DNA from 4 places in the Nocardioides salarius genome. Region 4 is predicted to be linked to each of the others. Evidence: predicted binding sites of a transcription regulator. Region 4 holds the regulator's gene; each other region holds the start of a gene.

Region 1 (3,201 bases), 320 kb from region 4:
GCCCCGCTACCGCAAGGTGCGCCGCGAGCTGGAGCGCCGGTTGTCGGCGCTGAACCGCTGCGGCGGCGCCAGGGCCTGCTTCCGCGACTTCGGCCCGGTGCCGCGCCCGCGGCGCTGACCGTCCGCGACCTCGCACGACTCCGCACGACTTCGACGCACGGCCGTCCCCGGGTGGGGGGCGGCCGTGCGGTGCGTCAGGATCTCCTGCGTCGCTCGCGGGCGCGCAGCTCCCAGCCGCGGAGGGGGTGGTGGGTGAGGTGCCATCGGGGGTCGTGGGCGCGGTGGTGGTGCCAGGAGCAGAGGGGGATGGCGTCGAGGTCGGTGTCGCCTCCTCGTCCCCACGGGATGAGGTGGTGGATCTCGGACCAGGCGAACGGTCTTTCGCAGGTCCCGATCGCACACGTGTCGTGGACCAGAGCCAAGGCTTTTCGTTGGTGGTGGCTATGGAGCCGTCTGGTCCTGCCGAGGTCGAGGGGGACGGACTGGGTGTTGAGGACGGCGGGGACGAGTCCGGCCTCGCAGGCGAGTCGGCGGAGGTCGCCGGCGGCGGTGCGGATGCCGGTGTCGAGCTTTGCGGTGCCGGTCTCGTCGGGGCCGTGCCAGTCGGGCCAGTCGGCGGGGTCGATCTTCCCTGCTTGGGTGAGGTCGTGGGTGAGGTCCTCGGCGGTCATGGTGACCAGCAGTGTGAGGGCGTTGGCGCCGTTCCAGCCGTCGGTGGGCAGGTGCTCGATGAGCTCGCACAGGGCGTTGCCTGCGATTTCCCACCCGGACAGGCCGTGGCCGGGGCCGGTGGGCGCGGACTCGTCGTACCCGGAGACCTGTTCACCGTCGGGGCTTGTGCGGGTCTTGTTGAGGCGTCTGGGGGCGGAGAGGGTCTCGAGTGCGGTGCGGAGCAGGGAGCCGTGCAGCTCGGGGATGGTGAACTTGCCGGTGTAGGTGCCGTCGCCGTTGTCGTGCAGGGCGAGGTAGGTCTCGTGCTTGGCGCGGCGGGATTCGCGGCCGAGCATGATCGCTTCGTGCTTGTCGGCCAGGTCGCGGTCGACGATGTCGAGCATCCGTCGGGCGGCCTGCCGGAGCCGTTTGGCGTTCATCGGGCGGCCTGACCGGGTCCCGATGCCGGTGGCCTTGTTGACCAGCATCTCCTCGGCGGCCGCGAGCTGCTCTGCCGTTGTCTCGAGGGGTGCTTGTTCGGCGGCGGCGACGATGACGCGGACCTGGCGGGTGGTGATCGCCCCGGTCGCGTAGGCCTCGCGGGCGTGGTGGTACTTGGTGCGCAGCAGCTCGGCGATCCGGGCGCCGCCGGCGAGGACCTCGCGGGACTGCCCGGTCAGTGCGGCGGCCCAGGCGTCGGTGCCGGTGGCGGCCTCGGCGTCGGCGACCTGGCGGCGTTCGGCCTCGCCGAGCACGTCACCGAGCAGGGCGCAGGCCTCGGCCTCGAGGCCGGAGAGTGCCTGCACCAGGGCGGCCAGGTCGTCGACCGGCTGGTGCTTCAGGTCGCCCTCGCGCGCCGCGGCCATCGCGGCACGAGCGGTCGCGACCGCCTGCGCCACCGGACCGGCCTCCGCGGCCGGGAAGCTGTTGGCGGGCACCCCGGCACCCGGGTCGGGGACCCGGTCGCTGGTGGGGTTCTGGAGCAGCCTCATGCCCACCATTCTCCCAACCCCAAGGCCCGATGGGAACACCAGTTCGACGATCTGTGGAGAACTTCTTCGCCCTCCGCGGGCCCGTCCGCGAGGTCTTCGCCGCGCCTGCGTGGGCCCCGAGACGCGCACAGGCGCTCGCCCCGGCGACCGGGACGAGCGCCTGCGGGGGCGAGTGTCAGCGGCGCACCCTGCGGGCGTTGCTGACACGCACCTGCTTGGCGTAGCCGCGCTTGTTGGCCACGACCCGCACGGCGACCCGGTCGCCACGCATCGCCCGGGTCAGGCGCAGCTCGTCGTCCTTCTCGCCGCGCACGACCCGGCCGTCGACCAGCCAGCGGAAGCGCAGCGACACCGGTCGGGGAGCCCAGCGTCCGGTCACCACCGAGACGGTGCGGCCCACCTTCGTCGCCCCTCGGACCTTCGGGCGCTTGCCGGACAGCTGCCCGACCCGGACCACCACCGGCTCCGAGACCGCGGTGGCCGGCTCCCGCCCGGGCAGCGAGCCGGTGACCGCCACGCTCACCGACGAGCGCAGGTCGCGCACCGTCAGGTCGTACGCCGGCCCGGTGGCGCCGGCGACGGGCTCGCCGTCGCGCAGCCACTGGTAGTCGAGCGTGGTGCCCGGCGTCCAGTCGCCCGAGTCGACCTGCAGGCGCTCGCCGACACGGGCGCGACCCACGATGCTCGGCGTGCCGGCCTCGAGCGCCGCCCCGGTGACGGCGGTGGTGGGGGAGGAGGTCCGCGTCGTGGTCTCGTAGCCCTCGAGGGCGCCGGTGACGCTCACCTCGATCCGGCGGCCCTCCAGCTCCTCGCCCAGCACGAGGCTGGGCTCGTCCGCGCCCTCGAGGTCGACGCCGTCGGCCGACCAGGCGTAGACCAGGTCGGCGCCCGGGGTCCACGACCCCGGCTCCGCGACCAGCGTGCCGCCCACCACGGGGGTGCCCGTCAGGACCGGGTCGGGTGCGACCAGCGTTCCGGCGCCGACCGGGGCGGTGGGCTCGGAGGTGCGGGTCGTCTCGCGGTAGCCGGCCTGGTTGCCGGTCACGCTCACGCTCACCACGGAGCCGAGCAGGTCGGCGCCCAGGGTGAGGCTGTTGGCGTCGGCCCCCTCGACCGGCTCGCCGTCGGCCGACCAGCGGTAGGTCAGCACCACCTCGGGGTCCGCCGGGCCCCAGGTGCCGGGCTGCGCGGTGAGCGTCTCCCCGACCCGCGGGGTGCCCGACAGGGTCGGCACGGGTGCCTGCGTGAGCTCGGCGGGTCCCTGCGGCGCGACCGCGGTGAAGGTGCGCACCTCGGACAGGTCGCGACCGCCGTGGGGGCCGGTCGACTCGACGTACCAGCCGTGCTCGCCCTCGGGGACGTCGCGCCAGGTCGTGCTCGCGGTGCTGCCCGAGGCCACGTCGCGCAGCACCACGATGTCACGGCTGGTCAGCACGTCGGCTCGGAAGGAGTCGGTGGCCAGCGTCTTGACCGCGGGGCGGATGCCCACGGCGGCGTAGGGGATCTCGAACTCCTGGTGGATCGCGTCGAGCGAGGGGTCGTCGGAGTCGAAGTCGTC
Region 2 (3,201 bases), 950 kb from region 4:
AGCTGGAGTCCCTCTGGCGGGGCCGCATCTCCCGGATCGACGAGCTGATCGCCGAGCCCGATCCCCGTGCCGAGCCGGCACCCCCACCTCACATCCCGAAGGACTGAGCACCATGCCCGTCACCGACGTATCGCACGACCTCGCCGCCCGCACCCTGACCATCGTCGCCGACTTCGCGGCGCCCCCGAAGCGGATCTGGGAGGTGTACGCCGACCCGCGCCAGCTCGAGCGGGTCTGGGGGCCGCCGACCTACCCGGCCACCTTCGTCGACCACGACCTCGCCCCCGGTGGGCGGACGAACTACTACATGACCAGCCCCGAGGGGGAGCGCTACTACGGCTACTGGGAGGTCGTCAGCGTCGACGAGCCCTTCGGCTTCACCTTCGACGACGGTTTCGCGCTCGACGAGCAGTTCACCAAGAACACCGACCTGCCGGTGAGCTCCAACGTCGTCACCTTCGTCGAGCACGACGGCGGCACCCGAGCGACGTACGTCGGCACCTACGCCAGCGCCGAGGCGCTGCAGGCCGTGCTCGACATGGGCATCGTCGAGGGCTCGTCGGCGGCGATCAACCAGATCGACGAGCTCGTCGCCGGATGAGACGAGGAGGCCGGGAGTCCGCGCCCCGGGAGGTCGCGGCGGGTCACCCGGCCCGCGCGACGTCCGTCCTGCCCGTCCCGTTCGGGCAGTTCACGTCCTCGATCCACAGGATCTCGGCCAGGTCCTCGGGCTCCCAGGGCGAGAAGGCGGCCCGCAGCTCGGTCACGTTCCACGAACGCCCGAAGAGGAAGCGACCTCCCCCGGCGGAGTAGACGACCGTCACGTCTCCGTCCGGGGTCGCCGCGCCCGTCACGTAGTGCTCGGCGAAGTAGGTCGAGCGCTTCTCGAACTCGCGGCGAAGAAACTGCAGCAACTCTTCTGCCAGGACCTTCTCGCGGCTGCTCATGGGGTGTAGCGGATGCCCTGGTCGTCCCGGCACTCCGATGTCCGGGCGCCGGCCCCTTGGTCGAGACACTCGCCGTCCACGAGCCGACGATCGCCGAGGGGGCCCTCCAGTGCGACGGAGTAGGGAACCCACTCGTTGCCCGGGCAGGTGGCTTCACGAGGGGTGCCCGGGCTGACGCGGAAGCGGACGACCACCTCGTCCGGACGCATCTCGATGTCGGGATCGACGACGTCCCCGGTCCGGCCCGAGCTGCACTCCACGCGCGAGACCACCACGTCGATGGTGGTGGTCTGCTCGTCGATGACGACACCAGGCGCCGGGCGCCACACGGCGGGGGAAGTGTCCGGGCGCAGGAGCCACCACGCGACGAGGGCGAGGGAGACCACTACCGCGAGTGCCCCCGCCAACCCCAGCGTCCGAGCCGTGCCCATGGGTCGAGGCTACGCGAGCTCGGTCCGGGTGTGCGGGGACCTGTCCCGCGGTCGTGCCCACTGTCAGCAGGGACGCCCAGGAGGCTCCCAGGGCCTGTCCCCAGTGGCCGATCGACCCTTGTGCTCGAACGTGTGTTCGAGTAGAATCGGGTCATGATCGAGACCGACAGCCACGGCCAGCCCCTCGAGGTCGACGACCTCGACGCTGAGTGGCTGCTCGACTTCGCCCACGAGGCCGAGGCGGAGGTCCGCAGGGCCGAGCGGCGTCGGTTGCGGGTGGTGCTGCGCTGGTGCGACCTGAACCCCGCCATCGACGACGAGAGCCGGCTCTCGTGGGGCGAGCAGGAGCGGGTCTGGGACTGCGACGCCTGGATCGGCGGCGAGGGGGTGCCTGCGGTCGCGGAGTTCTCGGCCGAGAAGCTGGCCGCGGTGATGCGGATGTCGCCGGCGGCGACCACCAGCCTGATGGCCGAGGCGCTCGAGCTGCGGCACCGGTTGCCGAAGATCCACGCCCGGGTGGAGTCCCTCGACGTCGCGCTGTGGCGCGCGCGTCGGGTCGCGAAAGCCACCCAAGGGCTCTCCCCGGAGGCGGCCGCGCACGTCGACACCGTGCTGGCGCCGGTGGTGGACTCCGTGGGTCCGACGCGCATCGACCGGGCGGTCGCCGACGCAGCCGCCCTGTTCGACCCCGAGAGCCTCGAGGTCGCCGAGGAACACGCCCAGACCCACGAGTGGGGCATCACCCTGCGCCACCGCCGCCCCGGGGAGGGCGGGCAGTGGGCCGGCACTTCCTGGCTCGGCATCACCGGCGACACCCCCACCCTGCAGCGCCTGCACGACCTGATCACCGACACCACCGCCCCGCCCGCCGATCCCGGGGTCGACCCCGAGTTCGACCCGGGGCTCGGGGTGCGGCAGGTCGAGGCACTCGGCGTCGTGCTCGACGGCCTCGGTGCACCCCGGCCTCGGGTGCGGCTGGCCATCGACATCACCACCGAGGACCTGGCGGCCGACACGACGCAGGTCGGTCAGGTGCTCGGCCTCGGCCCCGCGACGGTGGCGAAGATCCGCGACTGGCTCGCAGGCGCAGCCTCGGTCAGCGTGCTGCCGGTCCTCGACATGGCACGGGTCGACGCGATCGACGACCACGACCCGCCCCGCTGGATGCGCGACCTGGTCACCCGCCGCGACACCCACTGCGTCTTCCCGTTCTGCGACACCGGCTCCCCGCGCTGCGACCTCGACCACATCACCCCCTACATCCCGCTCCACCTCGGCGGCCCACCCGGCCAGACCCATCCAGGCAACCTCGCGCCACTGTGCCGACACCACCACCGCGCCAAGACCCACGACTACTGGACCTATGAGCGCACCGACCACGGCGACTACCTCTGGCGCGACCACCACGGGCACAGCTACGCCGTCACCACCCTCGGCACCCTCGAGCTGACCGGGCGCTGACCCCTGCTCAGGTCCGGCCGGTCGCCTCGGGCTCCGCGCCGGTGAGCCGGACGTCGGTGACGGTGCGCCGGGTGGCGGCGACCGCGCCGACCAGGACGGCCAGGGCGAAGCAGCCCAGCTGCACCCGGCCGGCCCCGAAAGCGAGGGCCAGTGGCCCGACGGCGAGCTGGCCGATGGGCGTGGCGACGAAGGAGAAGAACCCGTCGATCGACATGATCCGCGACAGCATCGCCTCGGGCACCTTCTCCTGCACCGTCATGTTCCAGGCCAGGTCGAGCAGGCTCAGCGCCGCGCCGGCGATGACGAAGGAGGCGGTGAGCAGCCAGGTGCTCACGTGGGTGCCGAGCACCAGCATCGGCAGG
Region 3 (3,201 bases), 2.0 Mb from region 4:
GTGCTGAGCGGCGGCAAGGCGCAGCGCGAGATCCCCTTCGCCCAGCCCGGCTCGCTGACCAAGGTCTTCGCGATCGCCAGCGGCAAGGGCGGCGTCGGCAAGTCGTCGGTCACCGTCAACCTGGCCCTCTCGATGGCCAAGAGCGGCCTCAAGGTCGGCATCGTCGACGCCGACATCTACGGCCACTCGGTGCCGGCGATGCTCGGCGTCGCCGACGCCCGCCCCACCCAGGTCGAGGACCTGATCATGCCCGTGCCGACCTCCTCGGGCGTCTCGGTCATCTCGATCGGCATGCTCAAGCCGCGCCGCGACCAGGTCGTCGCCTGGCGCGGCCCGATGCTCGACCGGGCGCTGGTGCAGATGCTCTCCGACGTCTACTGGGGCGACCTCGACGTGCTGCTGCTCGACCTGCCGCCGGGCACCGGCGACGTGGCGATCTCGCTGGGCCAGCACCTGCCCGGCGCCGAGGTCGTGGTCGTCACCACTCCCCAGGAGGCCGCGGCCGAGGTCGCCGAGCGCGCCGGGACGATGGCCTCGATGATGCACCAGCGCGTCGTCGGCGTCGTCGAGAACATGAGCTTCCTGCCCTGCCCGCACTGCGCCGAGGACGGTGTCGAGCACCGCCTCGAGATCTTCGGCAGCGGCGGCGGCGCGCGGGTGGCCGCCACCCTCTCCGGCCGCTTCGGCTACGACGTGCCGGTGCTGGGCGAGATCCCGCTCGACCTCTCGCTGCGCGAAGGCGGCGACGTCGGCAAGCCGATCGTCGACGCCGACCCCACGGCCCCCGCCGCGCAGGTGCTCTCCTCGGTCGCCGAGCGGCTCGCCGGACGGGGTCGCGGCCTGGCCGGCATGCAGCTCGGGCTGACGCCGACCAGCAAGTTCTGAGCCCAGCCCCCTAGGCTGTCGGCGTGTTCGGAATCGGGCTGGCAGAGCTGGCGGTCATCGCGTTGGTCGCCATCGTGGTCTTCGGGCCCGACAAGGTGCCCGACCTGGCCCGGCAGGCCGGGCAGTGGCTCAAGATGGCCAAGAAGTTCGCCAACAACGCCCGCGACGAGCTGCGCACCGAGCTCGGTCCCGAGTACGCCGACCTCGAGCTGCGCGACCTCGACCCGCGCACGATCGTGCGCAAGCACATCATCGAGGCGATGGAGGACGCCGACGACGAGGAGGAGCGCGAGCAGCGCCGCCCCGGCGTGCGCCCCCTCGACGACGGCGAGACGCCGCCGTACGACCTCGAGGCGACCTGAGCCACGCCCCACGGGCGTGAGTCGGCCCTAGCCGTCGTCGCGGCTCTGCACCGCCGCGAGCCCGTCGGTCGCGACCAGCACCACCCGGCGACCCGCGCCCACGACCTCCACGAAGTCGGCGCCCACCCGCTGCAGGACGCCGTCGTGGCGTGAGCCGTCGACCAGGTGCAGCACGCAGCGCTCGCCGCTGTCGGCGAGCCGGCGCAACGCCGAGCCCACCGCGAGCCGCGCCGTGGCCGGCCAGGCCACCTCGGGCACCGAGCGCTCCGGGAGGTCGTGCGCGGCCGTGATCGCCGCCGTGCGCAGCACCCAGTCCTGCGCGGGCCCGCGCACCAGCAGCCACCCGGTCCCCACCCGCTCGAGCGTGCCGCCCACCGGCCCGACGCCGCGCACCTCGAGGCGCACCCGGGTGCCCGTCGCGGCCATCAGCCGGCTGGCCATGCTCACCTCGGCGTACGCCGCCCGCGCGCGGTCGGCGAGCTCGAGGCTGCGCTCGGCGTCGTAGAGCGCCTCGGCCTGCTGCTCGAGGTCGTCGAGCACGTCGAAGAGCTCGTCCTCCCACGTCATGCCCGTGACTCTCTCACGTGGGCCCGCCTCGGCGGAGCCTGTGGACGGACGATTGACGACCCCGTCGAACGAGCGTTGAATGACGCAAACAGACGCAAACGCAACGATCGACAGGGTTCTCGGGATGATCGACGTCATACACGCCACCGCCGCACGCTGCCTGCTGGTCTGGGGCGCCGCCACCGCGACGGCCGCGCCGCTGCTGGCGCTCCTGGCGTCGGCGACGCTCGCTCCTGCCCGGGGCTTCGACGACCTGCTGGTGCGCGCGTGCAGCGCGGCGCTGCTCGCCTGCACCGCGTGGGGGTGGCTCTGCGTGACCGCCGTCGTCGTCGAGGCGCGCTCGGGTCGCGGGCCGGGCGCGTCCTCACCGGGAGTCCCCCGGTCGCTGCGCCGCCTGGTGCTGCGCGCCTGCGGACTGGCCCTCGTGGGGGCCACCGCGGCCGGCGTGGTCCCCGCGGCGGCGACACCCGACCACCTCCAGCAGGGCACGGTCCTCGGCGCCGGCCCGACCGACCCGCTCGTCGGCCTGCCGCTGCCCCAGCGGGCCGCCGGAGCGGCGCACCGCACGGGCACGGAGCCGGTGCGGGTCGAGGCGGTGCGGGTCGAGGCGGTGCGGGTCGAGCCGGGCGACAGCCTGTGGTCGTTGAGCGCCGCGCACCTGGCCGACGGCACCCGGCCTCCCGACGACGCCGCGGTGGCGGCGTACTGGCCCCGGGTGCACGCGGCCAACCACGACGTCGTCGGCCCCGATCCCGACCTGCTGCTGCCCGGCCAGGTCCTGCGCCTGCCACCCGCCTGACCACCCGCCTGACCAGCCATCCGGACATCCACCTGGGCACCCGCCCCCACGACCACCCGAGGAGCACGCCATGACCACCTTCCCGCTTGACCGCGACCGGGTCCCCGAGACCGTGCCGCTGGCGGCCGTCCAGGGCACCCTGGCGCTCGACCTGCAGCCGCGCACCGCCCCGCCGCGGGCACCCCGGGCACGTCCCGGCACCCCCGGGCAGGTGCTGCCCATCGACCAGCGCGCCCGGCGCGAGGGCGAGCAGTGGGTCGGGTCGTTCGCCCAGGCGGTCGTCGAGGTGGTCGGCGGTGACCGCCCGGCGTCCCAGCTCGTGCGCTGGACCACTCGCAGCGTCTACGAGGACCTCACCCGCCGTGCGCAGCTCGTGGCACGCGCAGGTGCTCACCAGCCCGGTCTGGCCCGGGTGCAGCCGGTGCGCCCCCAGGTGCTCAGCGTGCACACCTGCTTCCCGTGCCGCGACATCCTCGAGAGCAGCGTGCACGTGCGCTACGGGCACCGCTCCCGGGCCATCGCGGCGCGCTTCGAGCGCCGGGCACCCGCGGGTGCAGCCGGCGCGCGAACCGGAGAGCGGTGGCTGTG
Region 4 (3,201 bases):
AGGGTGTCGTCGGCGAGGTAGTCGTTGGCGACGCGAGCGGCGTACCGGCCGACCACCTCGAGCCCGGCGTCCACCAGGAGGCCCTCGACCTCCTCGGGAGGCACCGCCCGGGCGGTGGTGGCGAAGGTGGCCGACTCCATGTCGTCGCGCTCGAGCTGCTCGAGCGCCGCCTCCGGGCCCTCGCGCACCAGGCGGCCGAGCACCCGGGCTGCGGGGTTGGGCGCCATCACCGAGACCCGTCCGCCGGGGCGCAGCGCCCCCGCCAGACGTCGTACGTCGGCAGCGCCGGTCTCGGCGGGGCGGTAGTGCACCACGAAGTGGCACAGCACCAGGTCGAAGCCGCCGCCGACCGCGCCCAGGTCGTCGATCGACCCCTCGACGGTCACCAGCCGCTCCCCCACCCCGGCCGACTCCGCGCGCGAGCGGGCCTCGGTGAGCCAGGAGGCGGCGGGGTCCAGGACCGTCACGTGGTGACCGGCCAAGGCCAGCGCGACCGCGTCGCGGCCGTCGCCTCCGCCCACGTCGAGCACCCGCAGCCCGCCGCCGGGCCCGCCCAGCGCCTCGGCCTGGCGGCGCAGCGTCTCGCGCACCACGCTGAACCGCAGCCGGCCCCACGGCGCCTCGCACCAGGCCTGCCACTGCGCCAGTCGTTCCTCGAACACGTCGTCGTCGCGAGCCGCACCCATGCCCCCACCCTGACCGAGGCGCACCCGGACATGGCGCGAGGGGCGGGCCCACTGCGGGCCCGCCCCTCGTCTTTCCCCTGGTTTCGCCGGCCGGGGTCGAGGCGACCGGCGAAAATCGTGGGCGGCCAGGTGGCCGCCGTGCCCGGACCTCACGCCCGGGCGTCCGGCTCAGCCGGCCGGGACGACCAGCCGCTGACCGGTGACCACCAGGCCACCGTCGAGGGAGTTGAGCCGCTGGATGCGCTCGATGACCTCACGCACGTCGCCGGCCTCGGCACGCTCGGCGGCGATCGCCCACAGCGTGTCGCCCGTGCCGACGGTGATCATCTCGGTCGCCGGGGTGGGACCGGACTCGCTGGTGGCCACCGAGCCGCCGGCCAGGACGACGCCCACCAGGGCGACGAGCAGCAGGCCGAGCGCCAGCACCACGAGCCGGCCGCGGCGGGTCAGCCGGACGGTGGTGGACAGGGCGGGAGTGAGGGTCATCGTGCTCATCTGGACCTCCTGGGGAAGGGGGTGGTCGGGTGGTCGATCGCTGCGAGGTGATGTCTACCGACGACCACCGACAGTCCCGCTCGAGCCGGCCATCAGGCGCCGGATCGACCAGGTGTTCGATCGAACACATGAGCGAGACTAGATCAGGTGTTCGATGCACGCAAGGGGTCCGGTGAACAATTGTTCGAGACGGTGGTGACGCCCGGCGCCTCGCGACACGCAGTCGAACAGATGTTTGAAGTCGGGCGCGCGCGGCGATACCGTGGCCCCACGACCATCCGAGCGGACTCCCCGGCTCGGGCCTCGCGCACGAAAGGCACACGATGGCGACCAAGGACGGCGGCCCCCGCAAGCGGGGCGTCGCAGAGCTGCCCGACGGGCCCCCTGACGCGACCGGTCTGACCCCGCGCCAGGTCAAGGTGCTGGCCTGCATCAAGGAGGCCATCGAGACCCGCGGCTACCCGCCGAGCATGCGCGAGATCGGCCAGGCCGTCGGCCTGACCAGCACCTCCAGCGTCTCCCACCAGCTCAAGGTGCTCGAGGAGAAAGGCTTCCTCAAGCGCGACCCCCACCGCCCCCGCGCCCTCGAGGTCTTCCTGCCCGAGCTGATGGCCCGGCGCAAGGCGATCTCCTCGGCCGACGAGAGCTCGGTCGACGAGACCGACATCGGCAACACGATGCCGCAGGCCTCCTACGTGCCGGTCGTGGGCCGGATCGCCGCCGGTGGCCCGATCCTGGCCGAGGAGCGCGTCGAGGCCGTCTTCCCGCTGCCGCAGCAGCTCGTCGGCGACGGCCAGCTGTTCCTGCTCGAGGTCTCCGGCGACTCGATGATCGACGCCGCGATCTGCGACGGCGACTACGTGGTGATCCGCCAGGAGCAGACCGCCAGCAACGGCCAGATGGTCGCCGCCCTGATCGGCGAGGAGGCCACCGTCAAGACCTTCCAGCGCAAGGACGGCAAGGTCTGGCTGCTGCCCCACAACGACGCCTACGAGCCCATCGACGGCACCCACGCCTCCATCCTGGGCGTCGTCACCGCCGTGCTGCGCAGCGTCTGAGCCCCACCACCGACCCTCACCGACCCGCCGTCGAACCGACGGTGAACAGTCGGTGTCGACACCCCCGTCCGCGTCACGCGGGCGGGGTTTCGTCGTTGGATGAGGCGTGACCCCACCCCAGAGCCCGACCTCGACCTCGCTCGCCCGGCGTACCGTGCTGGCCGCCGGAGGCGCCGGCAGCGCCGCGATCGCCGTCGGCAGCGGCGTCCTGCCGGCCGCCCAGGCGGCCCGGGCCCGCCACGACGTCTTCGCCCACGGGGTCGCCTCGGGCGACCCGCTGCCGCGCGCGGTGCTCATCTGGACCCGGGTCACCCCCACCCGCGCCGCCACCCCGGGCTCCGGCAAGGGCCCGCGGCTGGGGGTGCGCTGGGAGGTCGCCACCGACCGCCGCTTCCGCGACGTGGTGCGCCGCGGCCGCTTCGTCACCAGCGCGGCGCGCGACCACACCGTCAAGCTCGACGTGCGCGGCCTGCGGCCCGCGACGACCTACTACTACCGCTTCATCGCCCGCGGCCAGCGCAGCCCCGTCGGCACCACCCGCACCGCCCCGGCCAATCGCGCCACGCCCGACAACCTGCGCTTCGGCGTGGTCTCCTGCGCCAACCTGCAGGCCGGCTGGTTCAGCGCCTACCGGCTGCTCGCCGAGCGCGACGACCTGCACGCGGTGCTGCACCTGGGCGACTACCTCTACGAGTACGCCCCCGGCCAGTACGGCATGGGCCAGTCCAACGTCGACGTCCGCGCCCACGACCCGGCCCGCGAGATGGTCTCGCTGTCCGACTACCGCCGCCGGCACGCGCAGTACAAGACCGACCCCGACCTGCAGGCGCTGCACGCGAGGTACGCCTGGATCGTGACCTGGGACGACCACGAGGTCACCAACGACCAGTGGCGCAAGAACGCCGAGAACCACGACGACAGCGAGGGCGACTACCTCAAGCGGCGCGCCCGCGCCCACCGCG

Evidence for each region. The regulator LexA, encoded in region 4, represses DNA repair genes until DNA is damaged. The targets are predictions, from matches to a motif close to TCGAACANNTGTTCGA.
Region 1: the regulator LexA is predicted to act here: its motif matches at 1,675-1,690, upstream of JOE61_RS05075 (HNH endonuclease signature motif containing protein).
Region 2: the regulator LexA is predicted to act here: its motif matches at 1,503-1,518, upstream of JOE61_RS11040 (HNH endonuclease signature motif containing protein).
Region 3: the regulator LexA is predicted to act here: its motif matches at 1,879-1,894, upstream of JOE61_RS16145 (LysM peptidoglycan-binding domain-containing protein).

What each region holds. Positions count from the first base shown of each region.
Region 1 is NZ_JAFBBZ010000001.1:1,037,248-1,040,448, reverse strand. It holds gene JOE61_RS05080 (sulfatase family protein) at 1-118, shown strand, start outside; gene JOE61_RS05075 (HNH endonuclease signature motif containing protein) at 195-1,643, opposite strand; gene JOE61_RS05070 (metallophosphoesterase) at 1,819-3,201, opposite strand, start outside.
Region 2 is NZ_JAFBBZ010000001.1:2,300,013-2,303,213, forward strand. It holds gene JOE61_RS11020 (ArsR/SmtB family transcription factor) at 1-107, shown strand, start outside; gene JOE61_RS11025 (SRPBCC family protein) at 113-601, shown strand; gene JOE61_RS11030 (hypothetical protein) at 645-947, opposite strand; gene JOE61_RS11035 (hypothetical protein) at 944-1,378, opposite strand; gene JOE61_RS11040 (HNH endonuclease signature motif containing protein) at 1,532-2,839, shown strand; gene JOE61_RS11045 (MFS transporter) at 2,847-3,201, opposite strand, start outside.
Region 3 is NZ_JAFBBZ010000001.1:3,360,952-3,364,152, reverse strand. It holds gene JOE61_RS16160 (Mrp/NBP35 family ATP-binding protein) at 1-885, shown strand, start outside; gene JOE61_RS16155 (sec-independent translocase) at 909-1,247, shown strand; gene JOE61_RS16150 (hypothetical protein) at 1,275-1,814, opposite strand; gene JOE61_RS16145 (LysM peptidoglycan-binding domain-containing protein) at 1,939-2,613, shown strand; gene JOE61_RS16140 (Rv3235 family protein) at 2,684-3,201, shown strand, end outside.
Region 4 is NZ_JAFBBZ010000001.1:1,353,807-1,357,007, forward strand. It holds gene JOE61_RS06575 (methyltransferase domain-containing protein) at 1-686, opposite strand, end outside; gene JOE61_RS06580 (LysM peptidoglycan-binding domain-containing protein) at 855-1,181, opposite strand; gene lexA (transcriptional repressor LexA) at 1,505-2,239, shown strand; gene JOE61_RS06590 (alkaline phosphatase D family protein) at 2,346-3,201, shown strand, end outside.